4 regions of the Terribacillus jepli genome follow, and region 3 is predicted to be linked to each of the others. Evidence: riboswitches for the same ligand, from Rfam matches in the RefSeq annotation. Region 3 holds a riboswitch; each other region holds the start of a gene.
What was found. Region 3 has a riboswitch for S-adenosylmethionine ahead of AB1K91_RS15960 (homoserine dehydrogenase). Riboswitches for the same ligand answer to the same signal wherever they lie in the genome.
Positions count from the first base shown of each region.

Region 1: linked by a shared signal. The riboswitch ahead of sfnG (dimethylsulfone monooxygenase SfnG) and the one ahead of AB1K91_RS15960 (homoserine dehydrogenase) in region 3 are both predicted to bind S-adenosylmethionine.
Region 2: linked by a shared signal. The riboswitch ahead of AB1K91_RS02830 (methionine ABC transporter ATP-binding protein) and the one ahead of AB1K91_RS15960 (homoserine dehydrogenase) in region 3 are both predicted to bind S-adenosylmethionine.
Region 4: linked by a shared signal. The riboswitch ahead of AB1K91_RS02265 (methionine ABC transporter ATP-binding protein) and the one ahead of AB1K91_RS15960 (homoserine dehydrogenase) in region 3 are both predicted to bind S-adenosylmethionine.

Region 1 is NZ_JBFEGH010000003.1:10,440-18,308, reverse strand. It holds gene AB1K91_RS04245 (NAD(P)H-dependent flavin oxidoreductase) at 1-357, opposite strand, end outside; gene AB1K91_RS04240 (VOC family protein) at 405-860, opposite strand; gene dhaK (dihydroxyacetone kinase subunit DhaK) at 1,023-2,765, opposite strand; SAM riboswitch class I at 2,892-2,997, shown strand; gene sfnG (dimethylsulfone monooxygenase SfnG) at 3,099-4,184, shown strand; gene AB1K91_RS04225 (GNAT family N-acetyltransferase) at 4,269-4,415, opposite strand; gene AB1K91_RS04220 (DUF3885 domain-containing protein) at 4,691-5,335, shown strand; gene AB1K91_RS04215 (hypothetical protein) at 5,367-6,113, opposite strand; gene AB1K91_RS04210 (DUF4317 domain-containing protein) at 6,283-7,485, shown strand; gene AB1K91_RS04205 (bifunctional metallophosphatase/5'-nucleotidase) at 7,527-7,869, opposite strand, start outside.
Region 2 is NZ_JBFEGH010000002.1:87,688-95,556, reverse strand. It holds gene AB1K91_RS02865 (spore coat protein) at 1-173, opposite strand, end outside; gene AB1K91_RS02860 (hypothetical protein) at 190-429, opposite strand; gene AB1K91_RS02855 (arsenate reductase family protein) at 538-897, shown strand; gene gcvH (glycine cleavage system protein GcvH) at 981-1,370, shown strand; gene AB1K91_RS02845 (toprim domain-containing protein) at 1,503-1,853, shown strand; gene AB1K91_RS02840 (thioredoxin family protein) at 1,932-2,171, shown strand; gene AB1K91_RS02835 (hypothetical protein) at 2,255-2,584, shown strand; SAM riboswitch class I at 2,645-2,746, shown strand; gene AB1K91_RS02830 (methionine ABC transporter ATP-binding protein) at 2,843-3,865, shown strand; gene AB1K91_RS02825 (methionine ABC transporter permease) at 3,858-4,526, shown strand; gene AB1K91_RS02820 (MetQ/NlpA family ABC transporter substrate-binding protein) at 4,542-5,369, shown strand; gene sufC (Fe-S cluster assembly ATPase SufC) at 5,600-6,379, shown strand; gene sufD (Fe-S cluster assembly protein SufD) at 6,397-7,701, shown strand; gene AB1K91_RS02805 (cysteine desulfurase) at 7,701-7,869, shown strand, end outside.
Region 3 is NZ_JBFEGH010000016.1:10,207-18,075, forward strand. It holds gene AB1K91_RS15950 (thiazole synthase) at 1-685, shown strand, start outside; gene AB1K91_RS15955 (ThiF family adenylyltransferase) at 685-1,695, shown strand; SAM riboswitch class I at 1,767-1,862, shown strand; gene AB1K91_RS15960 (homoserine dehydrogenase) at 1,948-3,111, shown strand; gene AB1K91_RS15965 (DUF2292 domain-containing protein) at 3,287-3,424, shown strand; gene AB1K91_RS15970 (zinc ribbon domain-containing protein) at 3,566-4,387, shown strand; gene AB1K91_RS15975 (zinc ribbon domain-containing protein) at 4,428-6,224, opposite strand; gene AB1K91_RS15980 (GNAT family N-acetyltransferase) at 6,387-6,839, opposite strand; gene AB1K91_RS15985 (universal stress protein) at 6,902-7,321, opposite strand; gene AB1K91_RS15990 (SulP family inorganic anion transporter) at 7,336-7,869, opposite strand, start outside.
Region 4 is NZ_JBFEGH010000001.1:451,353-459,221, forward strand. It holds gene AB1K91_RS02240 (L-lactate permease) at 1-1,595, opposite strand, end outside; gene AB1K91_RS02245 (FadR/GntR family transcriptional regulator) at 1,748-2,458, shown strand; gene AB1K91_RS02250 ((Fe-S)-binding protein) at 2,583-3,299, shown strand; gene AB1K91_RS02255 (LutB/LldF family L-lactate oxidation iron-sulfur protein) at 3,312-4,742, shown strand; gene AB1K91_RS02260 (LutC/YkgG family protein) at 4,739-5,446, shown strand; SAM riboswitch class I at 5,784-5,892, shown strand; gene AB1K91_RS02265 (methionine ABC transporter ATP-binding protein) at 5,972-6,997, shown strand; gene AB1K91_RS02270 (methionine ABC transporter permease) at 6,988-7,650, shown strand; gene AB1K91_RS02275 (MetQ/NlpA family ABC transporter substrate-binding protein) at 7,656-7,869, shown strand, end outside.

The DNA.
Region 1 (7,869 bases), on a different contig from region 3:
CTGTTCATTAAAAGTTTCCAAGATTTGCTCATAGGAAGTGAATTCATTTACCACTGATGTATCCAGTTTCTTTTGAAAGGGCTCAAGCGCTTCCTGTGCTTTCTCAATCAATTCTTTTTCTATTTTATAAGGTGTCGGAACAAATAAATTGATGCCAAAAGGTTTGTTGGTCCCTGCTTTTACCTCCCGTATTTGATGGCGGGTGCTTTCACCATCCAGATAACCGGCACCGATCATTCCCAAGCCACCCGCTTCAGATACAGAAGCAACCAATTCTGCTGTCGTGATGCCCCCTGCCATTGGAGCTTGGATGATTGGACGGGATATGGATATAGCTTTCAATAATTGATTTGTCATATTTCATTCCTCCTTCACTATCACTGTATGACATTCCTGCGGATTAATCAGGCGTGGATTTTCTCCCATTCACTTAAATACATTCTTGCAGTTACATTGTTTGGGTTTGCTATTTTCGTGATAAGCTCCAGACTATTTCCATCCAGATCATTGAAATGGATCTTTGCATGCGCCATTCCATCATGAGCCATCACAAAAGGCTCGTGAGGACCAAAACCGAAGGCCTCCCTTGGGTGATATCCTCTCTCTTTTAACCATCCAGATGCATGTTTCAGATTTTCCAAGCTTACTTGAAATGCGACATGTCTGATTGACGGGTGATATTCAAGCTCTGCTTTATCCGATTCCCAGAGACCGAGCCAGCTATGGTCTTTTTTGATCCAAAAGAAAGCTAATCTATCTTCATGGATATGGGAAAGCTCGAGCCCAAGTCCTTCATAAAATTCAATAGAATTTTTCAGCTTACTTACCGGTAAATGTGCTTCATATAATCCTTCTATCATATATAGCGCTCCTTTTTTCGATTCCCTACCCAAAATATAACAATTGTTCGCTCTTTCCAACATGATAATTGCTTCATTCACATATAATTTTTATTTATAACATTTTGCCTCAATGGAAAGTGGCCGTGGAGATTTCCCCACAGCCAACTAGCTTTTTCACCTTCACTCCAGGCTTTCCGCCAACTTGGTAAAGATGACTCCAAGAGCATGTGCCCCAGCATCCGGATAACCTAGACTGCGCTCTCCCACCGTACCGGCGCGTCCCATCCGTGCAACGATTTCCCTTGTCTTCTCCGCACCATCAACTGCAGCCTCAGCACCTTTTTGAAAGGCAGTCTTCACATCTTCACCAGAAGTCGCACTCTGCTGCCAGCTGTCTGCACATGGCGCAAGGGCGTCGATCAATGTCTTATCGCCAACTTCCGCCCCGCGGCCGAAGGAACGTTCCCCGATATCCTGGATAGCTGCTACAACACGTTGCAGCGTGTCAGCGAATTCCGAAACGGAAAGCTCCTGCTTGCCTTCTGCCGCTTTACCTGCAGCTCGGAAAGCCCCGCCCCATATCGGACCTGATGCACCTCCGCAATGCTCCATGATCACCATGGAAGCACCGTCGAGGAATTTCGCAATTGTCAGGCTGTCTTGATCGAGAATCTGCTTCCATTCCCTTTTCAACTGACGGAAGCCTTTTGCTACACTATTACCGAAGTCACCATCCCCTGCGTGCGTATCCAGCTTGTTGAAAGCCGCTTCATTCTCAATGATGATTTCACTCATTTTATCTACTAAGTAAATGACATTTTCCAGTGTGATAGAAGCTCCTTTTACTTGTGCATACGTGCTGTCTGTTTCCACTTGGAAAGATACATCCGTCTCTTCAGCTGATTCTTCCACCTCATCAAACGCTGGCTGCTCCACCGGCCCATCGATCTTGAAAGCAGGTGTATCTGAATGGCTGGAAAGCAATGTGCGAAGCTCCTCATCAAGTGACATGATGGTTACCGAAACACCCGCCATATCGATACTAGTCATATAATTGCCGACGAATATCCGGTTTAATTTTATATTGCGCTCTGCCAGCTCCCGATTGACTGACTGGTTGAACAAGTACAGCTCCTGCAATGGCGTCCCGCCGAATCCATTGATCAGCAATACCGCGTCTTCTTCAGGCTGCCCTTCTTTCAGCAAGTCATCGACCATGCGTTTTGCCAGCTCATCTGCTGACAGAACCTTTTCGCGTCTTATCCCTGGCTCACCATGAATACCCACACCATACTCCATCTCATCCTCTGCCAGTTCTAAAGTCGGTTCACCTCCAGGCAAGGTACAGGAAGTCAAGGCAACACCGATGCTGCGTGTGCGGGAAACAGCTTTTTCGGCAACTGCTTTCACTTGCTGCAAGTCGCGTCCCTCGGCAGCGGCAGCACCGGCAACCTTATGCACAAGGACGACACCGGCAACACCACGCCTGCCGACTGTATACAGACTATCCTCGACAGCGATATCATCATCCACTTTTACATAATCCACTTCCAGCCCATCTTCCTCGGCCAAGTGGGCAGCATTCTTGAAATTCATGATATCCCCGCTGTAATTTTTAATGATCAGCAATGTACCCTTCTCACCCGCTGTTTCCTTGATTGCTTGATAGACCTGAATTTGGGAAGGCGAAGCAAACATATCCCCGCATACCGCGGCATCCAGCATACCTTCTCCGACAAAACCTGCATGGGAAGGTTCATGCCCGCTGCCGCCACCGCTGATCAGCGTCACCTTATCCGTTTGCGGTCGTTTCCTTTTAATCACTTTGTACTTTTTCAATAACTCGAGTTCCGGGTGCGCCAATACCAATCCATGGCACATTTCCAAGACGACATCCTCCGGCCGATTGATGATCTTCTTCATCGGTCATCCTCCTCTTATTACAAGCAAAAGTATCTATCTTCCTTCAGCTTAACAGAACGAATTCACAATTGCACAAACTAGGTTGACAAGTCAGAAAATTTTGGATAAAATCACAAAAAAATAGTTTTCTTATCAAGAGAGGCGGAGGGACTGACCCAGTGAAGCCTCGGCAACCGACTGTAAACAGCACGGTGCCAATTTCAGAAGGATGAATACATCCTGAAGATGAGAAGCGTGTACGGATGGCAGTTACATATCCGCAGCCCTTCTCTTTTATGGAGAAGGGCTGGTTTCGTATACGTCTTGATAAGCAAACTCTATTGGAGGATAAACATGACAGAGAATGTGAAATTTGCTTATTGGGTACCGAATGTGAGCGGCGGACTGGTCATTTCCAAATTGCCGCAAAAGACGGATTGGAGCTTTGAAGCGAACAAACGCTACGCGCAAATCGCCGAACAGAATGGCTTTGAATACGCCCTGCTGCAAACGCGCTTCATCGCAAGCTACGGGGCGGATAAACAGCTGGAGGCGATAACGCTCGCTTCTGCTCTTGCCAGTGTCACTGAAAAACTGAACCTTATTTCTGCTGTCCACCCTGGGCTTTGGCATCCTGGCGTCTACGCGAAGATGCTTGCCACTTTGGATCATATCAGCGGTAGCCGCGCAGCTGTCAATGTCGTCAGTGGCTGGTTCAAACAAGAATTCATCAGCTACGGCGAGCATTGGCTCGATCATGACGAACGCTACCGTCGTTCCGAGGAATTCATCCGCGTGCTTCGGGCACTGTGGGAAGAAGAACAAGCTACTTATCGGGGAGATTTTTATCGATTGACGGATGCCCCATTAAAGCCAAAGCCAAAGAACCAGATTCCGATATTCCAGGGCGGCAATTCAGAAGTGGCCAGGGATATGGCAGCCCGCGTGTCGGATTATTACTTTATGAACGGCAATACGCTGGAGGGCTTCCAGGAGCAAATTGAAGATGTAAAGGCACGGGCAGCCAAAGAAGGCCGAGAAGTGAAATTTGCCGTAAACGGATTTGCCATTGTCCGGGATACAGAAGAAGAAGCTGTATCCCTCCTACGAGATATTGTCACTCATGCCGATAACGAAGCCGTCGAAGGTTTCCGGGAATCGGTCAAGGATGCAGGCCAAGCTACCCGCAGCAAACAAGGCATGTGGGCAGACTCCTCTTATGAGGACCTTGTCCAATATAATGACGGCTTCAAAACCGGCCTGATCGGTACAGCCGAACAAGTTGCCGATCAAATCATTCGCCTGAAAGAAATCGGTGTCGACCTTGTCCTGACCGGTCACTTTCATTATGAAGAAGATTTGGAGCGCTTCGGTCGTGAAGTCATTCCGCTCGTTCGTGCGAAGGAAGCAGCTTTGACAAATGTGAAACAGCCCACGTAATGTGGGCTGTCTACTTATTTACAGGAGCAATCACTTTCATTTTCTTTAACCTTACCTGCTTGAACGGAATCCAATCTCCCTTCCTTACAATACCCTTTGGGAACCAAATAATCCAAGCATGTCAAAGTAATTCCCTGCCTTTGATATCACACACACTTTTTCCAATTCGTTCAGCAACTCCGCTGCAATCCCTTGCCCTCTATAATCAGGATGTACCGCTAAACTGAGTATGCTTTAGCAGGATTTAGTATTGTATGTGCAGACAAATCATCTGTTATAGCGCTGCTGTATAACCGAACCCAACGACATAGCCGAGAATTTCCATCCGTTCAAGCATGCTTCTTTCGTTGCCGCTTCATAAGATGTAAAACTCGAATTTTGTATATCCGCAATTCTCTTATATCAATCTCGGGCGGTACAGTAAAATGGATATTCCTATACTTCTCTCCTGCCATTTAAATATACTATAATAATACACTAGCGGTAGCAGTTAAGGAGTGATTGTTATGCATGTAAAAGACTATCTAGTAAGCCGCTTTCCCAATCTTGAACTGGTTCCAAGTATTTACGATCAATGGCATACAGGTATCCACATCGAGCTCGGCGGAGATATCTATCAATTGCTGGACGATGACCAGCTCAATATGGATCGGTTCCATCTTGTCTATCATCAAACATTGACTATTTTCAACCGTTTATTTGATGCTGATGATGAGCTCTATCTTGTTGCCAATCTGTATAAGATGAAAAATACAATGATAAAAAAAACGCGCACGATTAAACCTTATGTAAAAAAGAAAGATTTGCTCTATCAGATTCAGGCACAGACATTGCCTTATCCTTTTGAAGTCGAAGAGGAAGATGATAACCTTTTTGAATACCAGCAGCTTTCCCTGTGTTGTAAATCAGCTGATATCAGGATTCCCGCTATCCTTCAAGCTGCATGTAACGAAGACTTCCCTCCTCTCAAACCAAGATTCAAAAGCTATGTCAGCTATCCAGATATCTTTTTTGTCAACAAAAGCAAGGATATCATCTTTTTTGTATATGACGATAGAGGATGCGAGGTGATTGCCAAAAAGCAAGCGGCGCTCGACATCCTATCAAGTCAACTAGCCGCCTATAGATATGATGAAAAGACAGGGGGCTAACATCCTCCTGTTTTCTTACATGTCAGATAGATTATATTAGATTAGCTACATCAAAGTATTCTAATAATGTAACCTTGCGTCCTTCTTTATCCCATTTGTGATACTGCTCAAATACTTTCCACACATTGTTATCAAACTTTTTCTCGACCAGATACCTAACAGTAAATCCGCTCCGCCAGTAATCGTACATAATACTAGTTAGGCTGCCTTCATAGGAACTGCTGCCGAAATCCTCCAAGGAATGATTTCCGTATTTGTCTTTAAAAATATTTATCAGCTTATATTCTATATTGCTGATATCCATAAACTCCTGCTCTCCTAACAGATATTTTCTGGATAAATAATCGCACATGCCTTCCTCGAACCATATGCCCCCTTCCCTATCATCATCAAATTCATCCAAAAACAAATCAGAATGATGGGTCAACTCGTGCCCTGCAATTGCCAGAACTTGATTGCTGGAGATCTGCTCATAGAAAGCCTTTATTTCCGGATAATCATGTCCTTCAAGCTGCTCGATAAAAAGTCTTTTCCATGCTGTAAGCTCCGGCGTCATATAGATGATATCCTTATTTGTAAAGGCTGGAATCGGAACTTCAGAAAACACGGAAGTAGCCAGTTCAGAAGCGGTCCAGACAATCGCCTTTGGCAAATCGATCAATTGATAGTCTATTTGCAGTCTACGCTGAAAGGCTGATAATTTTTCTTTGAACTCCTCTATCAGGCTTTGATACTTGTTGTAATCTTCTGTATTTTCCAGAGAAAAAATATGCCTCATTCAAAAAACTCCTTAGCTAATAGATTCACCCCCATATTAACATAATTATCCATAAAACAAATTGAATATATAACAAAACCCAACAATAAAAGTCCCGTTTCGCACCCTATGTCTATGTTAAAATAAGTGAACGTGCATTTCACTCTATCAATAAGGAACGGGAAACGATATGAATAAAAAAGACATCGCAACTATCCGGAGACAATTCAAAAAAGGCAATGATAAGCTCAAAATCTCAAATATATTCAATGTTTATATCATGAAGGAATCCAGCGACATTTACCATCACGAAAGCATGCCATTCGGTATGCTGGATGAAGACCAGCAGGAGCTCTTCCTTGGCAATTTCAAAAAAGTACTGGCTGGACAGCTGGATGAGAAATTATTCGAACTGAAATTCAAACGTGATGCAGAGGACAGCAGTCAATTCATCCTGCATCGCGGCCTGCTCACGAATGATGTCGAGGAATGGACAAATGATATGCTGAAGCTTGTTGCAAAGATGCTGGAAGACAGACAGTATGAACATGATGTTGTCATCAGCTTCATCAAGGCGGAATACCTGAAAGCGCAGAAACGCCAAAGTGAGGAATCAGAGGAAAACGCGAATGACACGATGTATTCCCACCAATTCCTGCTTTGCAGCATCAATAAAACACAGGAACCGAAGAAAGAACTGGAATTTGATTATGTGGAAAGAGAATTCAAATACAATGTCACAGTAAATCCTGTAATCAACCTGCAAGCGCCGCTATCAGGATTTTTGTTCCCTTGCTTCAACGACAGCGCCGCTGACGTGAATCATGTGCTGTACTCCACAGCAAAAGCATACGAACCAGATACCGCATTTATCGAGGACGTTTTAAATGCTGAAGAAATCATGACAGCAAGAGATGATAAAAGCGTCTTTGAAGAGATAGTCAAAGATATTACCGGCGATCAGCTTAATACCTCCGCCCTTGCAAGTGTGTATGAGGAAATAAATCGTGTAGTAGAAGAGAATGAAGAAGAAGAAGCACCAAAGCTTGATCGACAGGATATCCAACGCGTCCTGACAATGAGCGGTGTAGAAGACGTGACACCGGAAAAAGTGGAAACGGCTTATCAAAAAGTCATTGATGATGAGAAATATGAAATGAAAGCCACCAGTGTGTTGCCCAAGTACAATTCCAAATCCATCAAAATCAAAACGAAAGTTGCCAATATTGCAATCAGCCCGGAAGATCTTCGTTACGTACGGCAAGTTGTTTTCAACAATAAACGCTGCATCATGATCGAAGTTGAGGAAGATACTGTCATCGAAGGATTCAAGATGGCAGAAGAAGCTTTGATAAATAAGGTTAATAGAGAAGAAGAAGCTGAACAGTTATAAAGAAAGGATGCTGCTCCATGCAGCATCCTTATTTGTATTAATTAAGCTTTCGCTTTCTTTCTTTTGATGATAAAGAGACTTGCACCTGCTACCAGCAATATCGCTCCCGCCAGCATGTACGTATACATGTTCGTTGCCGTGTTCGGCAGCTTATTTCCACTGCTGATTGGGCTCGTCTTGTCATCAGAGACTTTTACAATGCTGCCACCTGAGTTGCTGCCGTTGCCGTTATTATTTTGGCTGCTTGGCGGTGGTGTGCTGTCTTTATCGTCTTGATCATTTTTATCTTCGTCTTTCGGTTTATTGTCATCTTTTGGATCTTCCTGTGGTCCGTCATCATTTGGATCTGGAGTTTCTTCACCTGGATCTGGAATTTCTTCTTTC
Region 2 (7,869 bases), on a different contig from region 3:
CGAGCCACTGTTTCATACAGCGATTGATTGCTCATTTCATTAAGTGCAGTGCTGTATGAAGCTGTCATATATTTTTCGGTCGCAAGCAAATCAGTCACATGGTCCCGATCATTCATATCCTGTGTCGTCGGTACCGGTGTTTGCGGATTCTGTACCTTCTGGTTCTGCGGCATAGCGTTCCCTCCTCCCTTAATTAAGCGGTTTCGTCTGTAAATGTTCCAGTAACATATCATAATGGCGCTGATGCATCTGACCGACAGTGTGCAATGCTTCCTGTGCATCTGTAAGCTGTACTTCCCTGGCGGCATGCTGTGCTTTCTTGGCTGCATTCAAATTCCAATTGAGCATATCGGTCAAGTACAGTAAGTCTTTTTCAGAAATCATTTCCGGCGGCTGCAGCATGATATCGTTTGTGTTTCCTGGTGGCATGGGATCCCTCCTTTTTCTTTTCTATCGTGCCCGTGTTCCATCGGTTTATTCTGTGCGTAAGATGCAAAGGACTATGCTAAAATAGCAGTAGGAAAGGAAGGGGATAACATGTTCCGATTTTATTGGTACCCGAATTGCAGTACATGCAAAAACGCAAAAAAATGGCTGGATGCGAATGAGGTATCGTATGAAGCAATACATATCGTCGAGAACCCTCCAAGCCCTGAAGTTCTTCAGGAAGCAGCGGATAAAAGCGGCCTGCCGCTTGCAAAACTGTTCAATACGAGCGGGAAAGTCTATCGTGAGGGCGGCTATAAGGATAAAATCAAAGATGCAGATGATAACCAGCCGAAGGCGTGGCTGTCTGAAAACGGTATGCTGATCAAGCGTCCGCTTTTGATCGGTGAGGACACTGCTGCCGTCGGTTTCAAGCAAGAAACATATGAGGCTGTAACTGCTTCGAAATAAGCTGAATCGGTGGTAATTTTATCTATTATTTCTTATAGTAAATATGTTAGCTATTCTTGTAGAAAATAGGTGGAGGAATTAAAATGAGCAACTTACCGAAAGATCTACGTTACACGGAAGAACATGAATGGATCAAAAAAGAAGAAGGCAACCAGTACCGGATCGGTATTACCGACTTCGCTCAGGATGAACTCGGGGATATCGTGTTCGTGGAACTTCCATCCGTTGGTGATGAATTGAAAGCGGACGAGCCATTTGGCAGTGTCGAATCTGTCAAGACAGTATCCGAGCTGTATGCTCCGATCAGCGGTAAAGTAGTGGCTGTGAACGAAGATTTGGATGACAGTCCCGAATTCGTGAATGAATCCCCATACGAGAAAGCATGGATGATCGTGGTGGAAACAGACGACGAAGCAGCTTATGAAAGCCTGCTTTCGGTTGAGGATTACGAAGGAAGAATCAAAGAGGATTAATTTTTGCTGCCCTTGTTGGCAAGGGCAGCGGTTTCCTTTCATATACTATGGCAAGCTTTATTGCTAAGCTGCCTTCATTCGGAGCGCGGGCAAGGAAGCAATCAAATATCGATCAGAATAGGTGATGCCAGTATGGGTGATGAACAAAAGGTCATTATCGTGGAAGGGCGCTCGGACAAAGAGCAGATTAAGAAAATCATCGATGAGGATGTGACGATCATCTGCACCAATGGTACATTGGGCATCGAGCGGCTGGAACAGCTGTTGTATGACTATGACTTGGATCACAAGCAAGTATATATCATGGTGGATGAGGACAGTGCTGGGCATAAGCTGAGGAAACAGCTGGCCCGAGAGCTTCCACATGCCCAGCATATCTACGTAGACAGAACCTATCGAGAGGTAGCGGCGACCCCGGCACCTGAATTGGCCACGGCCTTGCTTAGCAGAAGCATCATGGTGCATCCATTCTTCCTCGCCTGAAGAAAGAAGGGATGAATTATCAACGTCATCGAAAAAGAGGTCCAGGGAGTCATCGGGCAGGAACAGGCAAGGATATTTGTGCACACGCCGTTTTGCGGCACATGCCAGCTTGCCGAAAAAATGCTCCTGACAGTCGAGACTGTGACGGGCCAGGAATATTATCATAAACTGAACGCCTCTCTATTTCCTGATTTCATGCAGGAATATCAGATTGAAAGCGTCCCTTGTCTCATTATCTTCAAACAAGGAAAAGTTCAGGAAAAAATATATGCGTTTCATTCCGTCCAGCATATGCTGGCGAAAACGCTGGATGAATAAACAGCTTTCCAAATGGAAAGCTGTTTTTTCTTGCAGGAAATTTGGTGACTTGGAGCCAAATACAAAGCAAGGGGGGATGGAGCATGATCATCGAAGAATTGAAAAAGCTCAAGCAACAGATCGAAGCTAGGGAGGATCTGTTGCCTTTATGCAACGACAAACGGCTGAAGGTCTTCATTGAATGGGAAGATGACCATTTCGATTTGCATATTGATAGAAGCAGTCTGACGACACCAGCTTCAAAGCCTTATGGATTTTTGCATATTCGTACAGATGAACAGACACTTCATCAGCTCCTTGCCGGCGAGGTCCAGCTTCGCAGTATATGTAACAGGCAAGTTGTGGAAGGGGATTACCAGCATATTCTTCTTGTGGAAGCTCTCTTGTTTCTGGGAGCCGGAGCCAGACTGTAATATATGTTGACAGAACTTTGTACTAGTGCTAAACTCCTTTTTAGCAATCATATATAAAAACTCTTATCCAGAGTGGCGGAGGGACTGGCCCGATGAAGCCCGGCAACCACAGGTTTTCCTGTATGGTGCCAATTCCTGCAGGGAAACCTGTACAGATGAGAGAACAATTTTCGCACATAAAACCGCGTCTTTTTGTTCTCATGACAAAAAGACGCTTTTTTATATTTGCAGAGCAACACGAGGAAGGAGGAGCGGATATTGATCACCATCAAAAACCTCTCCAAAATATATCGCACAAAAAAACAGAATATTACAGCAGTCGATCAGCTTGACCTCACGATAGAGTCTGGTGAGATTTTCGGTGTGATCGGGTATAGCGGCGCTGGTAAAAGTACCTTCGTACGCTTGTTGAACCGTCTCGAAGAACCGACTGCCGGTGAAATAATCATCAATGGCAAGGACATCGTCAAACAGCATAAAAATGAACTCCGACTTGCCAGACAAGAAATAGGGATGATTTTTCAGCACTTCAATTTGCTGTGGTCCCGTACGGTACACCAGAACATCGCCTTTCCGTTGGAGATAGCAGGTGTGCCAAAGAAAGAAAGAAAAACCAAAGTCGATCGATTGATTGAACTGGTCGGATTGAAAGGACGCGAAAATGCCTATCCATCACAATTAAGCGGCGGACAGAAGCAGCGGGTCGGCATTGCAAGAGCGCTCGCTAACGATCCAAAAGTGCTGCTATGTGATGAAGCGACATCAGCATTGGACCCGGAAACGACAGATAGCATCCTTGATTTGCTGGTAGACATCAACAAACGGCTTGGTTTGACCATCGTAATGATTACGCACGAAATGAACGTAATCCGCAAAATCTGCCACCGTGTTGCCGTAATGGATACAGGCAAGGTCGTGGAAGCAGGCGACGCAGCGCATGTATTCCAAAATCCGCAGCAAGCGATCACGAAGCGCTTTGTTCAGCAGCTTGATGGAAGTGAGCAATATGAATCCTTATCGGCGGCCGCGCTGAAAGAAGGGTCAGGAACGATCGTGAAGCTTTCCTTCTCCGGCGAAAATGTCAACCAGACAGTTGTCAGCCATACTGCGAAACAATTCGATGTGGATATCAATATCCTTCAAGGGAATGTACTGCAGACACAAACCGGTGCAGTCGGAAGTCTGTTTTTGCAGCTTGTGGGCAGTGAAGCGGAAGTGGAGAAGGCACTGGACTTCATCCGCAGTGCAAATGTGAAAGCGGAGGTGCAGGAACTTGTTTGAGAAATGGTTTCCGAATGTAGATATAGCAGATTTGAACACAGCCATCTACGAGACATTCTATATGACGATCCTATCTTTGATCGGTACTTTCATCATCGGCATCATCCTTGGACTTTTACTTTATCTGACTAGTAAAGGGAAGCTGTGGGAAAACAAAATCGTCTATTGGATCGTGGCGGCGGTAGTCAACGTATTCCGTGCCATTCCATTCATCATCCTGATTTTGCTGCTGTTCCCATTCACCGATTTTATCGTCGGCACGATCCGCGGACCGGAGGCAGCATTGCCTGCACTTATCATCGGGTCTGCACCTTTCTATGCGCGGCTTGTGGAGATTGCGCTGAAAGAAGTGGACAACGGGGTAATTGAAGCTGCCAAGGCAATGGGTGCGAAAAACAGTACGATCATGTTCAAGGTATTGCTGAAAGAATCCATGCCGGCGCTTGTCTCAGGTATTACGGTAACAGCGATCGCCCTTATCGGATCTACAGCAGTAGCTGGTGTGATCGGCGCAGGCGGATTAGGCGATTTCGCTTACTTCTACGGTTTCCAGCGCCGGCAGTTCGATGTCGTATTCATCTGTACGCTATTGATTGTCATCGTGGTATTCGTCTTCCAATTTATTGGAGACTTGATTTCAAATAAATTAGATAAACGATAAAGGAGAGGGATTCAATTGAAAAAGGCATTATTAGTCATTTTATCGGCTGTTTTCATGGTATTCCTGGCAGCTTGCGGTTCTTCCGATAGCGGCTCAGGCGATGAAGAAACAACAACAATCAAAGTGGGCGCTTCCAGCACACCACACGCAGAAATTCTTGAAGAAGCAAAACCGCTTTTGGAAAAAGAAGGAGTCGATCTTGAAATTGAAGAGTATCAGGATTATGTCCTTCCCAACGACGATTTGGCCAATGGCGACCTGGACGCTAACTACTTCCAGCATATCCCTTACTTGGAGACTTCCAATGCAGATACTGGATATGATTTGATCAGCCTTGGCGGTGTTCACTTGGAACCAATGGGCGTTTACTCTAAAAACATCAAGAAAATCGATGATATCAAAGATGGCACAGAAGTACTCATGGGTCGTAACGTAGCCGAGCAAGGACGTGTGCTATCCATCTTCCAAGAAGAAGGTCTTATCAAGATCAAAGATGGCGTCGAGCCTGTTGATGCAACTTTCGATGATATCGCAGAAAATCCAAAGAACTTGAAGTTCAGCATGGAAGTTGATCCTGCCTTCTTGCCGGATACGTACGAATCCGAAGAAGACGCATTGGTCGTCATCAACACGAACTATGCTTTGCAGGCAAATCTTAAACCTTCCGAGGATGCATTGATTCTTGAAGGCACAGACTCTCCATATGCAAACATCGTTGCTGCTCGTGCCGAGGATAAAGATAACGAAGCATTGCAGAAATTGATGGACGTGCTTCATTCTGATGAGATCAAACAATTCATCGAAGAGAAGTACGATGGTTCCATTCTCCCTGTCGATGAATAAGAAAGACCATTCTCATGCCTTTGCTGGTATTCTCAGCAAAGGCATTATTTTTGGCTTGAAATGGAAGTGTGATACAATAGGACAAGACCATGTTAAAACTGTGTTTTTATCTAGTAAAAAAGTTGATAATGGTCGAACAATGCTTTAAGATTATAATGAGAATAAATTGATAATGTGTTTAAATAACATTATCGAAATTTATAAAATAGCAGCTATCGGAGGGTTAATAAATGGCAGGTTCAGTTCTAGAGATCAAAGACCTACATGTTTCGATTGAAGATAAGGAAATTCTTAAAGGTGTAAACCTTACGATAAAAAGCGGGGAATTCCATGCGGTAATGGGACCAAACGGTACTGGTAAATCCACATTGGCATCCGCAATCATGGGCCATCCAAAATACGAAGTGACAGGCGGAAGCATCACTTTGGACGGGGAAGATGTGTTGGAAATGGAAGTGGACGAGCGTGCTCGTGCCGGTCTATTCCTTGCAATGCAGTATCCAAGTGAAATCAGCGGTGTAACAAATGCCGACTTCCTTCGCTCCTCTATCAACGCCCGCCGCGAAGAAGGCGATGAGATTCCATTGATGAAATTCATCAAGGAAATGGACGAAGCGATGGACTTCCTTGAAATGGATAAGAACATGGCTCAGCGCTACTTAAACGAAGGTTTCTCCGGCGGTGAGAAAAAACGTAATGAAATCCTTCAGCTTCTTATGATGAAAGCTGAAATCGGTATCCTTGACGAGATCGACTCCGGTCTTGATATCGATGCACTGAAAGTTGTCGCAAAAGGTATCAACAAACTGCGCGACGAAAACTTCGGTTGCCTAATCATTACCCACTATCAGCGTTTGCTAAACTACATCGAGCCTGACTTCGTACACGTTATGATGCAAGGCCGTGTCGTTAAATCCGGCGGATCCGAGCTTTCCCAGCGTCTGGAAGCAGAAGGCTACGATTGGATCAAACAAGAGCTGAACATCGAAGACGAAACAATTAACGCGTAAACTGGAGGAGGGATCTTATGACTGTTGAAACGAAGCAACCATATAATGATGAATATATCAGCCGTTTTTCCAGTTCCCGCAATGAGCCTGAATGGATGAAGGAACTTCGTCAGCAAGCTCTTTCCCAATCGGAATCTTTGGACATGCCAAAACCCGATAAAACTGGGATCAAGAACTGGGATTTCGACACGTATGTGCATGAAGTAGAAGGGGAGAAAATCAGCGCATTGGACAGCCTGCCAGCAAGTGTGGCGGCTTTGATCGATGCGGATAATGCCCCAAACCTTTACATTCAGCGCAATAATAGTGCGGCATACCTTGCCTTAAGCGAAAAATGGAGCGAGCAAGGCGTCATCTTCACGGATATCTTCACTGCCTTGCAGCAGCATGGTGACTTGGTGAAGAGATTCTACATGAAGGATGCTGTAAGTATTGATGAAGATCGTCTTACTGCTCTGCATGCAGCATTAATGAACGGCGGCGTGTTCGTCTATGTTCCGAAGAATGTCGTAGTGGATGAGCCGCTTCAGACAATCTTCTGGCAGGAAGATGACAAAGTAGCTTCCTTCAATCATATATTGATCGTTGCCGAAGCGAATAGTGCTGTAACATATGTTGAAAACAGCATTTCCCATAACGCAGATCAAGCAACATTCGCAAACGTTGTGACAGAAGTCATAGCAGGCGATAATGCCAACGTATCTTATGGTGCGGTTGATAACTATGCTGCAGGTACGACTGTCTATGCAAAACGCCGCGGTGTAGCTTACCGAGATGCTCGCATCGACTGGGCGATCGGCCAAATGAACGATGGTAACACAATCAGTGAGCATATCACTCACTTGATCGGTGATAATTCCGGTTCCGAAGCGAAAAGTGTAGTAGTCGGACGCGGGAAACAAATCCAGAACTTCACAACGAATATCGTCCACTTCGGTAAGAATTCTGTTGGAAGCATCTTGTCCCATGGTGTCATGAAAGACCAGGCAAGCTCTGTATTCAACGGTATCGGAAAAATCGAACATGGTGCCAGCAAATCTGATGCCACTCAAGAAACACGTGTCTTGATGCTTAGCCAAGGTGCACGCGGTGACGCGAACCCGATTCTTTTGATTGATGAAGATGATGTAGTGGCAGGGCACGCAGCATCTGTAGGCCGTGTCGATCCGCTTCAGCTTTATTACTTGATGAGCCGCGGAATCACGAAGCATGAAGCTGAACGTCTGATCATCCATGGATTCCTTGCACCTGTTGTAAATCAGCTGCCGATTGAAACTGTAAAAAATCAGCTGACTCAGGTAATCGAAGGGAAAGTAAACTAATGGATGCCCGCTCTATCCGTGAACAGTTCCCGATCCTGCATCAGGAAGTCAACGGACATCCGCTGGTCTACTTGGATTCCTCAGCAACTTCCCATAAGCCGATAAAGGTATTGGAAGCTGTGGATGCCTATTACCGGAACGATAACAGCAATGTACACCGCGGTGTGC
Region 3 (7,869 bases):
AGAGGCCGTGGCTATATCAGAAGCAGAGATACTGACATTTGCAGTGCGTCGGATGGATATTTTCGAGGCATCCCAGCCGAATTTCCTCGAACAGCTTGATTTAGAACGGTATACCTTGCTGCCGAATACGGCGGGGGCTAAAACGGCCGAGGAGGCTGTCCGTATCGCCAAGCTGGCAAAAGCCTCTGGTTTATGCGATATGGTAAAGGTGGAGGTGATCGGCTGTGATAGGACATTGCTTCCCGATCCAGTCGAAACACTGCGTGCATCCGAAATGTTATTGGCGGAGGGTTTCATCGTCCTGCCATACACATCCGATGACGTTGTATTGGCCAAGCGGCTTGAAGGTTTGGGAGTCCACGCTATTATGCCAGGTGCATCGCCGATTGGTTCAGGAAACGGAATCATCAATCCTTTCAATCTTCGTATGATCGTGGAACAGTGCAGTGTACCAGTGATTGTCGATGCGGGCATTGGCTCTCCAAAGGATGCCGCTTACGCAATGGAGCTCGGAGCGGATGGAGTCCTGCTGAATACGGCAGTTTCCGGAGCTCAAGACCCTGTTAAAATGGCGCATGCAATGAAGCTGGCAATCGATGCGGGCAGAATGGGGTTTGAAGCAGGCAGGATTCCTGAGAAGAACTATGCTGTAGCAAGCAGTCCGACGGAAGGGTTGTTTACTTGATGCGGGATCGTTATCGGAAGCAGGAATTGTTTATCGGCAAGGAAGGGCAGACGCAGGTGGGGAAAAGTAAAATTGTCTTGATCGGTATGGGGGCATTGGGCTCTGCTTCTGCAGAGATGCTTGTCCGTGCGGGCATCGGGGAGCTGGTACTCATCGATCGCGATTATGTCGAACTTCATAACCTCCAGCGCCAGCAGCTGTATACGGAAGAAGACGCTGCTGCCTATTTGCCGAAAGCATCTGCTGCGGCAAAGCGGCTAAAGGCAATAAATCAGCATGTAAAGCTGCAATCGGTGATTGAAAATGTCGATCATCATAATATCGAACAGCTGATGGAAGGTGCAGATGTGATTCTGGATGCTACAGACAATTTTGAGACACGCTTGCTTGTCAATGATGCAGCGTTGAAGCATGGTATTCCTTACTTATATGGGGCTTGTGTCGGAAGCTATGGGGTGACGTGTCCGGTACTTGCCAACGGAGATGCCCCGTGTTTGCATTGTCTCTTGGAGCAGCTGCCGCAGCAAAGCGAAACATGTGATACGGCAGGGATCATCGGTCCGATTGTCCAATGGGTGGCAGCTGTGCAAGTGACGCAGGCGTTGCGGCTTTTATCCGGTCAAAAAGTTAAAGCGGAGTTATGTGCGTTTGATATTTGGACGGCTGATTATTCAAGGGTAGATGTACGAGGTCTGCGGGATTCGAGCTGTCCTAGCTGCGGCACACATGCAGTGCTGCCCTTTTTGAATGGAGCTGAACAGACAAGGCTCGATGTATTATGCGGCAGGGAGGCTGTTCACATACGGCCCGGTGCCAAGAAATCACTTGATCTGCCGGCTTTATCAAAAGAATGGGCCTCTTCGATCGATCATGTTGCTGCCAATGAACACCTGCTTGCCATTCAATACAGAGGTCACCGAATTGTGTTATTTGCTGATGGACGGGCAATCATCCACGGTGTAAATGATATTGTCCGAGCGCGTATCCTGTATGACAGCCTGGTCGGATAGTATTGTTAGAATTTTCAGTTGACGGTATGTCTTATTCATGCTAAACTCCTTCATAACAAACGAATACAAAACTCTTATCAAGAGCGGCGGAGGGACTGGCCCGATGATGCCCGGCAACCTGCAAGTTATCTTAGACTTGTATAGGTGCTAATTCCTGTAGATGAGAGAAGACACAGTGCGGTTACATTCGTCTCCCTGTCCTCTCAGGGGGACTTTTTTTATGCGGAAAAACATTCGAAGGAGGCAATATAGATGACAGCAGTTAAGATTGGATTGATAGGATACGGTACAGTAGGCAGTGCAGTGGGGCGGACGATACGATCCCATCAGGAGAATCTGCAGACCATTTTCGGGAAAGAAGTACAGGTGGCTGGAGTATTGGTACGGAATAAACAAAAATACACGCAGCAAGTCACAGCTGCACTGCTCACTGATGAAGCAGCGGAGCTTTTCGCAATCGAAGATCTTGATGTTATCATCGAAGCAAGTGTGGGTATCGAGCCTGCCTTCCGTTACTTGACTGAGGCGATCCATCGCGGCTGCCATATCATCACTGCGAATAAAGAGCTGATCGCGTCCCGAGGCGCGGAGCTGAAGCAATTGGCCAAGGAGAAAGGTGTGAGGCTTGAATACGAAGCAGCAGTCGCAGGCGGTGTCCCGGTGATCGGTACGCTGAAGCAGCTGCTCCATATCAACCGGGTTGTCAAAGTGGAGGCGATACTGAACGGCACCTCCAATTTCATTCTGACTGAGATGGCCGATAAAGGATTTGTATTTGAAGACGCACTGCGGCTTGCGCAGGAATCGGGATTTGCAGAGGCAGATCCTGCCAATGATGTGGATGGCTGGGATGCTTTTTATAAACTGATGGTCCTGAGTGATTTATTATTCGAGGCCCAGCCGGATTGGGAAAAAGTGACGCACAGGGGAATCCGTTCGGTTTCCGCACAGGATATCCAGGCAGCAGCTGAACAAGGATGGAAAATAAAGCACGTTGCCACGCTTGAAAATGCAAATGGAGAAGTCACTGCATCTGTCGAGCCGGTGGTTGTATCCGTTGATCATCCGCTCTACAGCGTCGATGGAGTAGATAATGCGGTTTGTATCGAGGGGGATCTGGTCGGCAAGCTGAAACTCCAAGGACCGGGTGCCGGTGCCCTGCCGACAGCCAGTGCCATCGTGGAGGATTTGGCTAATCTCGTTCATAACCGAAAAGAAGTCCTTGTAAAACGGGAAATCCGATTTACCGAGAAAAGCGGAACAGTACCTTTCGTCCATTTACCGACTGGTGAGACTGTTTATTTGCATGCAGAACATGTAGAAGCTGATGGACGCTATTATCGGATTGCTGCCAGGACACCTGCTAAAGCAGGGCTTGATGTCCGCGGAGTCATCCAAACTATTCAGAAACGTTGACAGCTATAGTTTGAATCCGTCTACTCCTCATTCCCTAAGGCAGTTTTCCAGTGGTTCCAGTCCTGCAGCAGAGAGGGATTTACCGCGAGGGTTATTCAGGCAGCACATTACGAGCGCATCTTGGTCTGCCGGAACCGTCCTACCCTAAATAATCCGTGATGAAAGGATGATTGATGTGAGTAAGGAAAATGGAGAGAAATGGGAAGAAATCATCAAGAAAGTGGATGATCTGCAATATGGCACCGTCTTGATCACTGTACATGACAATGAAATCAAGCAGGCAGATATTACAGAAAAGATACGTTTCATTTGAAGGTATACGGGGGAAAGGGCATACGTCGCGTATGCCTTTTTTATGGATTTGTAAGAAGCACTGCCTCTTTTGTCCTATTTTCTGTATACTGAGGAAGTACATAGAGAAATGTGCAATTATTTGGTTAAGGGAGTAGATTTTATGGTTACTTGTCCGTCATGTGGACACGAGAATGCAGAAGGGAGTAAGTTTTGTGAAAAATGCGGTGCAGCTTTGCAGGGACAATCAATACAAAGTACCCGTAATACAGCTGCCGCAACTGCAGATAATGCCAAGGCTAATGAATATCTAGAAGCTACAAAAGAGGTTTCGTTATCATTCTTCCATTATTTTTCGGATGTGATCAAACATCCATTTAGCTCGGGCAAACGTTATGGTGCAAGCAATCTTACAAATAGTATCATCACAATGGTGCTTTTTGCAGTCTTCTTGGGTTTAACGGTTTATTTCGGAATCAAGAACTTGATAAAAGAATTAGGAACGATGAGCTATATCGGTGAGATTATACGTTCTGAAGAAATGAATATCCAAGTTTCATTTGTTGAATTTGCCATCAAACCTTTCCTGTTTTTTGCTGTTTTTGTTTTCATCATTGCAGCCTTGGTGTATGCAGCAAGTAAGCTATCCAAGATGGACGCTGACTTTAAATCCATTCTTGTAAGATACGGAAGTTACCTAGTACCATTTCTCGGTTTGGTAGCAATTGGCTTCCTTCTATCCGTGATTAATATCGATATTTTCACGTGGTTCTCGGCAATTGGGTTCATAGGGACATTCTTTATCGTGCCAGTGTTGGTATTGGTGAGTTTGTATCGCGGAAATAGAACTGGAATCGATATCGCTTATAGTTCTTTGTTTGTTGTCGTATGTACGATGATTGTGCTATATATTGCACAACGCATGTATATCGCAGAAATGCTGGACAGAGTCGAGCAAATCCTTGGTCAAGGATTCTTCTTCTAAATAAAAAAAGAGGAGACAGATGAGCCTGTCTCCTCTTCTTTTATTCGATTTTTGTAAGTTTCCAGTCATCACCGGATTTTTTTGCTGTATAAGTCCAATCATATTGCTGTGATTCAGAAGATCCATCACTGTAGTTTATGGTGATAGTCTCTTTTGTCGTGATTGTGGCGGTGTCTCCATCTTCGCTGTATCCTGTAATCTCATAGGCATCAAGATTTTCTGTGATGCTCTTGGAAGTCAGATTATCAACAAGTGCAACCTGAGCTTTATACAGTTCAGAGTCTTCTTCCATGTAGGGTGCTACCGAGTCAAAGCTATCATTGTTGATGGCAACAATTAAACCATTCAAGTAGTTATCCATCAATGCAGAAGCAGTCTCGGGAACATCAGCTTTACTTGTTGTTGCCACCTCTGTTTTGGCAGATCCATCTGGTTTGTATAAAGTAGGTTCTTCATTCACTACTTCTTTCGTATTATCCCCCAAGGACCACACGGAGCCAACATCATTTACAAGCCATTTCTTTGCTTTTTCATCATAGATAAGCGTATAACTGTTGTCCGAAGTTTCCTCAGTCAGTTCAGGTTGTTCATCTTCTCCATACCAGTCTTCCTTATATGTGACACTTGCGTCTACTTGGGCGTACCACTTTCCATTCTTATAATCTAATAGGAATGAATCCATATCAAACAATGTAGATTGAAGGGAACCCTGATAGGACTCATCCCATGTGGTATAACTTTCGATTATATCTTTTACGTTATCCTGGTAATTGGTTGTTGCGTCCTTCAATTTCCCTTTGTCAGCAAGTGCTTGCGCCTCAGCATATTGATCATTTACAGCGACTATGCGATCGATCAGCTGCTGTTTCATGTCCTCACTCAGCGCCGGTATGCTCATGTAAGAGGAATCGATTGAAACATCCTCTGTTTTTGCTGTTCCCCAAGGATATTCCGTTTCCACTGCCATCGTCATGGATCCGTCTATCAGGACCGGACCGAATGTACTGTCTTTATATGGATCAATTTCGGTTTCTTTGCCATTTACATAAAGTTTCCCTTTTACATCTGGCATTTCTTCCAAACCAAGAGAAAGTTCTACGTCTTCTCCATCCAATTGCAGATAAGCTGATGAGTCAGTCGAAGTCCCCATCAGATCGATGGATTCATCCTTGGCTAATTCCGTGAAGTCTGTTGCCAGGGCGGCAGATAACTTGTGTGTTCCTGGAACGTAAGGACCAAATGTCTTCTCAAAACCATCAGAATCAGCGGTGCCTACTTCTTCCCCGTCAACTTTAAGTACCGTATCTTTGTAATCAGTGGATAAAGTGATGTAATAAGGAGTGACATCTATTTGATAGTTATCGTAAAACAGAAGCTTTTTCCCATCCATCTTCAGATTGATTGGTCCTTCGGTACTTCTTTCCGTACCAGACTGGTTATGGAGATCATCAACCAGCATGTCGAATTCTTCCGGATTCTCATCATAGTATGTAATTAGACCTTTGACCGTTTTATCGTTTATCTTGAGTTTGTTATCATCTGTGGAAATGACTTTTGCTAGTGCCTTTGCGTCCTTTTTGTCCACAGCTGTTTCGAACTTTTCAAGCAATCTTTCTTTTGAGGTAAAAGCTTCCCCTGTCTTATAACCGGTTATTAAGATGACGACAGCTGCGATGGCACTCCACAAAATGATCTTGTTTTTCCTGCTCATTTTTTTCTTTGGCGCAGCTTGCTGCTGGCGCTGAGGAGCAGGGCTGCTATCTACGCGTGTGCCGCAGTCATTACAGAATTGAGCGCCGGGCTTCAACTCTTTACCGCATTCTTTACAGTACTTCATAAATTCTCCTCTCTCTGTCTCGTCAGAATAAATAATATAAGAACAAATAAAGACAGCATTCTTATTATAATATTATCCTACTAAATATCTAGATGATTGAGGGAATTAATTTGGAGAACTGGAAGTTTATTATAAAAATGCTAAAGATAAGAACAGCTGCATTTATAGTTTACAAGAAAAACGAATCATGTCTCGGCACTGGATACCATTTTCATAAATCGGTTCTTCATAATGCCGGAGGAAATAATCCTGATCGATCTCTGTCATGCGAAAGCCGCATTTCTGGTAGAAAGCGATTTGATTGATACTGGAGTTGCCGGTTCCCACTTCCAAGATAGTGAATCCTTGTGAACGGGCCTGTTCAATGGCATGGCGGATAAGATATTTACCGATTCCCATTCCTTGATTGTCTTCACTTACAGAGATATTGATGATCTCGGCCATTTTTTGACTGATCGGCAGTAAGACATATATGCCGACGATATGATTCTCTATTTCTGCAACAAAGCTGCTTCCTTTGGAAAGATAGGATTCTATTTTTGGACGAGATGGGTCTGCCTCGAGCAGCAGTTCCATAGGGGGTGTCTCTGATGGGGTAAGTTTTCGTATCTTCATCGTATCACTCCTGTTTTGGGCATATAAAAAGGCTGCCGGGATATGCCGGCAACCGTTGTCAGTCATTTGACGATCAGCACAGAACATTTGGCGCGTTTTGCGACACGGCTGCTGACGCTGCCGAGTACGACTTCCTGAAGAGGATTCAGCCCCCGGCTGCCGATGATGATGAGATCGGCTTTCGTGTCACGGGCATGCTCAAGGATCATCGGAGCAGGTTCGCCGTGCTTCATGATTAGTTTGTAATCGATGGATGCAGCTTCGAATGCATCGCGGAAGCGCTGGAGCCTTTCGTCGCGCTTGCTTTGCAGCTGGATTGGGTCACTGCTGTGCAGGACATCTGCTTTTGTCTTCTCATAATCCAGGACTTGAATCCCTTCAACATGTGCTTCGGGCTGCAGCTTTGCCAGCTGGATTGCGTGCTCTGCTGCGAGAAACGAATGATCAGATCCGTCGATTGCCACTACGATCTTCTTATACATGGATGCACCGCCTTTTAATGGTTTGATACTTTCACATATGCTGAATCGCTAGTTGTCAATCTGCTCATAAGCGCCTGACTGTCATTATTCAAGCCTTCCAAAGTGACAGTCGTACCTTTCTCCATGAATTTTAGCATGATTTTATCGATTGCTGCCACTGCGGAGTCATCCCAGATATGGGTATTGGTAAAATCAAGGGTCACTTGCTTCAGATTGCCTTCGTAAGAAAAGCTATTCGTAAAATCGGTGACCGAGGCAAAGAACAGCTGGCCTGTGATAGCGTATCGGATATGATCTTTTGTTGTTCCAGGACTTTTTTCTACCTTCACTTTTGAAATCTTGGCAACGAAGAAAATGGCACTTAGCAGGATACCGATGAATACACCGATGGATAAGTTATGTGTAGCTACCACCGCGACGACGGTTACAACCATGACAGCCGAATCCGATAATGGAACACGTGTCAGGCTGCGCAGTGAGTACCAATCAAACGTACCGATGGAAACCATGATCATGACACCGACAAGCGCAGGCATTGGAATCATGAC
Region 4 (7,869 bases), on a different contig from region 3:
GCAGAAGCGGCAACAATGTTATGGACGCAAATCATATTACCGGCAGCCCCGCCAACTGCCTGTAGGGCGACAACTGTTCCTGCCTGATGGACATCCAGACCGATATTGCCTGCAGCTCCGAATTGGAACAGGGAAAACATCATATTGCTGAATGTGTTACTGCCGGCTATGAAGGCTCCCAATGCTCCAACTGTTGGTGCAACGATCGGCCATAGGCTTCCGGTAAGCATAGCAACGGATTCAGCAAGAATGAGCGGCATATTTTGCCCGGTGAGTGTTTCTGTAGCAGCATTCACTTTGTCAGCGGCTAATGAGGTATGAAGGAAAATCTTGATCATCGGTACGGCGAACAGCAGTGCAATTCCAGCACTGACAGCTGTTTTAAACGAATCTTTCCATGCATTCTTGTATTCATTTAATCTCATTCGATGCAGGAAAAAAGTAATTGCAGAGACAACAATGAATAAGAATCCAGGTAAATATAGCGGAGTGGAGGTAGTAGTTATTCCCGAGCCGAAAGTGTCCGTGAAAACAATCTTCCATGATTCAAGTAACTGCTTGAACGGATCATAGGAGCGGGATAATACAAGTATACCCGCGACCAAAACATAAGGAAGCCAGGACAACCACATCGGAATGGTGCGTACAACTTTTTCCTCTGTCGATACTTGATTGAGTTTGCCAATCCATTCGTCTTCCCACTGATTTTGCTCCGGGAAATCGAAGGTTTTATCTTTTGGCATAAACCAGCCTTGGCGAGCTGCAGGTATAACGATCAACAGGGCAATGAGCGCACCAAGCAAGGAAGGAAATTCAGGTCCGAGCAGTATGCCGATCAAGTAATACGGGATTGTAAAAGCAAATCCGGCAAACAAAGCGAACTTCCACGCTCGCAGTCCTTCCAAGAAGGACTTGTTGGGACCGAAGAAACGCGTAAGGCAGGCAGAGACGAAAAGCGGAATGATGGAACCGACTATAGCATGGACGAGTACCACATCCGATGTTATATACAGTAAGTATTCAAAGTAGCTCATATCAGTTTGCTGCAATCCAGACAGAACTGTTTGCTGATCAGTAAGCCCTGTATTGACTCCGATAAGAATCGGTGTTCCGACGGCACCAAAGGATACCGGTGTGCTTTGGATGATCAAGGAAACAAGAACGGCTGCCATGGCAGGAAATCCGACAGCAACAAGCAGCGGTGCGGCAATGGCAGCAGCTGTCCCATAGCCAGCTGCACCTTCGATGAAGCATCCGAACAGCCAAGCAATAAGAATGGCTTGGATACGCCGGTCGGGTGAAATAGTCATAAAGCCGCGGCGGATTGTGTGGATAGCACCAGACTCCTTCACCGTATTCAGCAACAGAACAGCACCGAATACAATGAAGATGACTTCAAGAGCAGTGATCAGCCCATTAAAAGCGGCACCTGCCACTATGTTGGTTTTCGTCCCCCAAACGAAAACGGCAATCAATGCTGTAACAACAAGTGCAACTGGCATCGCCCGGCTGGCTGGCCAGTTTAAGATAACTAAAAATAATAAAATCGTCATGATTGGTACCAAAGCGATCAATGATAATACAAGTAAACTCATCGTGCTTTCCATCCCCTTTAGTAAGCGTTTTCAATTAGAAAGTAAAAATATGGTCATCTGATGACCTGTTTACATTATAAAGGGGGATTTTTTGAAAATGCAATGAAATTTTGGGAAATTTCCGTTTATAATGAGGGAGAGGTGAGAACCCAATGAAATACAAACAAATCAAACCGAAAAAAATATATGAACAAGTAGCGGATGAGCTGCTTTCGATGATACGGGATGGCAACCTGAAGCCAGGGGAGAAATTGGCCAGTGTTACGCAGCTGGCTGAGAATTTCCAAGTCGGGCGTTCCGCAATAAGGGAAGCACTGGCGACGCTTCGTGCCATGGGCTTGGTGGAGATGAAGCAGGGCGAAGGTACTTACGTGAAGGCATTCGAACCAGAGGGAATCGTTTATCCGCTTCAGCATGCACTGCTCATGAGCGGAGAGGACCGGGCAGAATTGATGGAGGTTCGTCATATACTGGAAACGGGTATTGCAGCATCAGCCGCACTGAACCGGTCTGAAGAGGATCTGGAACAAATGGAAAATGCGCTCCAGGAGATGAAGGCATATACAGGGGATCCGGAAAAGGGGGAGGAAGCTGATCTCGCTTTCCACATGATCATCGCCCGCGCAGCGAATAATAAGCTGCTTCTGCGTCTCATGCATCATGTATCGGATTTGACAGCGGAATCCATGCGCGAAACAAGACAGATTTGCTTATTTGGTGAAGAAGCAGCTCCTGAGGAATTGAACAAGCAGCATGAAGCGATACTGCATGCTATCCGTTTGCAGCAGCCAGAACAAGCAAGGCTGGCAATGGTGACACATTTGGAATATGTAGAAGGAGTAATCCGTGACTATTTGCATTAGGATAAGCCGCCGACTGAGGTGGCTTTTTCTTCATATGCAGGAGTTGGAAAATGTAAGCGGTTGTAGTATGATGGAGTAAGATATTATTCAGGTCATCTGATGACCTTATCTGTGAGGTGGCAGCATGAAGGTTACACTATTTGCAACATGTATTGTGGATATGTTCCAGTCCGATGTGGGGATAGCCACGGTCGAAGTGCTGGAAAGACTCGGATGTGAGATTGTATTTCCGGCACAGCAGGTGTGCTGCGGGCAGCCGGCATACAATTCCGGATATGTTGAAGATGCCAAAAAAGCGATGAAGAAGATGATTGCGACATTCGAGGATGCCGAGGTGATTGTCACTCCGTCAGGATCCTGTGCCACAATGTTCAAGGATTATCAGCATGTTTTCCAGGATGATCCCGAATGGCGTCCGCGTGCAGAGCGACTGGCCGAAAAGACATATGAACTGACAGAGTTTATTGTGGATGTTTTGAAAATAGAGGATGTCGGGGCGAAGCTTGAGGGGATAGCCACTTATCACCCATCCTGCCATATGACACGGCTGCTTGGAGTGAAGGATGCACCGATGAAGCTGCTTTCGCATGTAGAGGGATTGGAAATGCAACCGCTTCCGAATGCGCAGAATTGCTGCGGATTCGGCGGGACGTTTTCTGTGAAGATGGGTAATATCTCTGAGCAGATGGTTGATGAGAAAGTGGATTCAGTAACCGAAACGAAAGCCAGCTATCTGATTGGGGCGGATGGCGGCTGTCTGATGAACATCGGAGGCAGAATGCAGCGGCGCGGCAAACCAGTCAAAGTGATGCATATCGCTGAAGTGCTAAACAGTCGGTAAGGGGGAACAACCATGGCGATGAAGATAGGGAATGAGAAGTTCAAGGATAATGTGAATAAGCAAATGGAAGACACATTCATGCGCGGGGCAGTTGCCGGGGCTCAGGAGCGTCTTCGGACGAGAAGACTGGATGCAGCGGAAGAACTCGGGAACTGGGAAGAATGGCGATCTCACGGGGAAGAGATACGTCAGCACACACTTGATCATTTGGACTACTATTTGCAGGAGCTTTCCGAGAATCTGCAAAAACGAGGCGGTCATGTATTTTTTGCCGCCACTGCAGAAGAAGCGAATGACTATGTGAAAGATATCGTGAAAGAGAAACGGGCCAAGAAGATTTTGAAGGCCAAGTCGATGGTTACAGAAGAAATCGGCTTGAATGCTGTATTGGAGCAGGAAGGCTGTGATGTCATCGAGACAGACCTTGGCGAATATATCCTGCAGCTGGATGATCATGATCCGCCTTCGCATATCGTTACACCGGCACTCCATAAAAATAAAGAGCAAATCAAAGATGTCTTTACCGAGAAGCTGGAATACAAACTGACTTCCAAGCCAGAGGAACTGGCTCTGCATGCAAGGGAAAAGCTCCGTCAGGAATTCCTGCAGGCCGACATCGGCATTACAGGATGCAATTTTGCCATTGCCGAATCAGGTTCCGTCGGTTTGGTGACGAATGAAGGAAACGCTGGTATGGTATCCGATTTACCGGATACACAAATCTGTGTCATGGGGATGGAGCGGATCGTACCGACATTTGAAGAATTTGAGGTGCTTGTAGGACTGTTGACAAGGAGTGCTGTCGGGCAAAAGCTGACGAGCTACATTACCGCTTTGACAGGTCCGCGGACTGCAGGGGAAGTGGATGGACCATCCGAGTTCCATTTAGTCATCGTTGATAATGGGCGTTCCGGGATTCTTGGAACCGAATTCCAATCTGTCCTCCAATGTATCCGTTGTGCAGCTTGTATCAACGTTTGCCCGGTTTACCGCCACATCGGCGGACATTCCTATAATTCGATTTATCCTGGCCCGATCGGAGCCGTGCTGACTCCGCTGTTGGGTGGATATGATGATTTTAAAGAGCTGCCGTATGCTTCGACACTGTGTGCGGCTTGTACGGATGCTTGTCCGGTAAAAATCCCATTGCATCAGCTGCTTCATCGTCATCGACAAGTGATTGTGGAAAAGGAAGGACGGGCACCTATTTCGGAGAAGATGGCGATGAAAGCATTCGGGATAGGAGCTTCATCCAACCCGCTTTATGCAGCTGGATCAAAGATGGCAAGCTCGGTCATGAAGCCTTTTACAAAGGATGAGACCATTTCAAAAGGACCAGGTCCGTTGAAGGCTTGGACCGAAATCCGAGATTTTCCGGCTCCGAACAAAGAGCGTTTCCGCGATTGGTTCAAGCAGCATCAAAAGGAGAGTGGCAAAGCTTGATACAGAATAGGGAAGCATTCCTTGCAAATGTCGCCAGTCGTCTAAGCCGCACAAAGGTGCTGACAGAGCGGCCGGAACGGAATTGGAATTATCGTCCGCAAGATAAAACACTGACTGATAAAACCCAGGATGAACTAGTGGATATACTCCGCGATCAATGCCGGCTTATCCACACCGAGCTGATTGAGACTGATGCGGCTGCTTTGCCGAATGTATTGGCAGAAACCGTGGCTGTCTATGGCGGCGGCCCACTGGCCATTTGGCAGGATCCTCGCTACGAGGCATTCGGTTTGCGAGAAAAGCTTCAATCGTGGCCGAAACAAGGGATCGATGTACATGAATGGAACCCTTCCATCGGCTATGACAATATCAGTATTGTGGAAAAAGCCAATATCGGGATTACATTCAGCGACATCACGCTTGCGGAGTCAGGGACGGTTGTACTCTTTTCAGGGGAAGGCAAAGGCCGCACGGTGAGTTTGCTGCCAAATAAATATATCGCACTTATACCGAAAAGCACCATTGTCCCTCGCATGACCCAGGCAGCGCAGCAAATATCCAAACAAGTACAAAAAGGGGAATCCATCGCTTCCTGTATCAACTTCATCACCGGTCCAAGCAACTCGGCTGATATTGAAATGAACTTGGTTGTAGGGGTCCATGGTCCTGTGAAAGCAGCTTATATCGTGATAGATGATAAATAGGTGACGTTGTGAAAACGGCTGATTATGCCGTTTTTAACTAATGGGGTGGTACTTGATTCGAGCTGCAGCGTTCCAGCAAGAAAGAGCTTGGCGGAGTATTTCAGTGTATAGGAAAAACGCCATGATTACGCGTATATCCTGGTTGTTGTTTTAAACCACCAGGAGAGAAGGCTGCAGTTGAAAAGTACAAATAAGTGCAACATTCGTGCGTATTTGACCTTTTTGTTTCGTTTAGAAGCCATTTCGGAAGAGAATGATTATTTTAAAAAATAGATTGACATTCAATTGGAAAACCCATAACATGGTAATCAAATCTAACAACTACATACTTGATTTATTCTTATCCAGAGAGATCGAGGGATCAGGCCCTATGACGTCTCGGCAACGGGTTTATTACAAATACCGTGCCAATTCCTGCAAACACAGCTGTGTTTGGAAGATGAGAATGAGGAAGTTTCATATGGAAGCCCTCTTTTTCTGGATAAGGAAAAAGAGGGCTTTTTGTGTAGCAAGGGAGGAATAGTAATGATTACGTTCAGGAATGTATCAAAGACCTTCACAATTGGCAAACGGGAAGTACATGCTGTTCGAAATGTGAACCTGACGATAGAGCAGGGGGAGATCTTCGGTATCATCGGCTTTAGCGGAGCCGGTAAGAGTACATTGCTGAGATTGGTCAATGTGCTGGAAAATCCTACTGCTGGAGGTGTTGAGGTACAGGGAGTCGACTTAGCCAAACTTTCTCCGAGAGAAGTGCGGAAGGTGCGCAGGGGAATCGGGATGATTTTTCAAAATTTCAATCTGCTAACCTCGCGCACTGTCGCTGGAAATATAGCTTATCCTTTGAAACTGGCAAAAATGCCGCGACAAAAAATAAAAGAAAGGGTGGATGAACTGTTGCGGTTCGTCGGTCTTTCGGATAAAGCGAAGAATTATCCGGAGCAGTTGTCGGGAGGTCAGAAGCAGCGAGTGGGTATCGCCAGGGCATTGGCTACTTCACCAGATATTCTGATCTGTGATGAAGCAACCTCGGCACTCGATCCCGATACGACTGGGGATATTCTTCGGCTGCTAAAAAAAGTGAACAAGGAATTGGGTATTACGATTCTGCTGATAACCCACGAAATGCATGTGATCCAGGCAATCTGTGACAAGGTTGCTGTCATGGAGGATGGAGAAGTCATTGAAACAGGCGGTGTATTTGATACCTTCACAAGTCCCGTTCATCCGACGACAAGGCGTTTCATCCGTTCCATCCAGCAGGATCTGCCGTCCCCATCCTTATTGGAGGAGTGGCGTCATAAAGGAGGGGAAAAGCTGTACCGCATCATTTTCAAAGGAGAGGTGGCGAGCGATCCTGTCTTATCCCGGATAACGCGGAAACATGATATAGACGTGAATATCGTATATGGTTCCGTTCAGGAGATTCAAGCAAAATTCTACGGTAATTTGCTTGTGAGCTTTGAAGGTGTGGAAGAAAAAACAGCCAGGGCGGTGAAGGAATTGAATGACATTGTTCAAATCGAGGAGGTGGAAGTGGCATGGGCGTAGATTGGCAGACATTCTGGCCGCGTATTGTCGAAGCGACTGGCCAGACGATCCTGATGGTGGCTGTCACCTTGGTGATAGGATCTATATTCGGCATCATTATCGGACTTTTACTTTTTGTTACACGTAAAGGGAATATTATGGAAAATGCCTTTTTGTTTCAAATCATTAATTTCTTGATCAATATCATTCGGCCGATTCCATTCATCATCTTTTTAGTGGCGATCAGTCCGCTGACTAGAGAGGTGGTAGGTACGACGATCGGTACATGGGCTGCAATTTTCCCAATGAGCATTGCGGCAGCTTTCAGCATTGCACGTGTTGTCGAAAATAATTTCATCAGTATCGATCCCGGTGTCATCGAGGCTGCGAAAGCGATGGGTGCCAGTCCGATTCAAATTATTTATACCATCTTGATTCCAGAAGCATTAGGGCCGCTTGTACTTGGTTTGACGTTCATTACCATCAGCTTGATTGATTTCTCCGCGATGGCTGGGACTGTTGGCGGAGGAGGCCTTGGACATGTGGCGATGACTTATGGATATCAAAGATTCGATACAAGCGTCATGGTTGTCACCGTCGTTATTTTAATAGTGCTTGTCCAGCTTGCCCAGTGGATCGGCAATACACTATCAAGAAAAATATTAAGGAGATGAAGAAAATGAAAAAAGCACTGCTTGGAATTATTTCCTTCGCTTTTGTATTCATTCTTGCAGCTTGCGGGAGCAGTTCTGCAGACGGAAGCCAAACAGTAAAAATAGGTGTCACTGGGTCGGACGGCGATCAGTGGCCGATCTTGAAGGAGAAAGCAAAGGAAGAGGGTATCAATATTGAACTAGTTGAATTCTCGGATTATACTTTGCCGAACCAAGCAT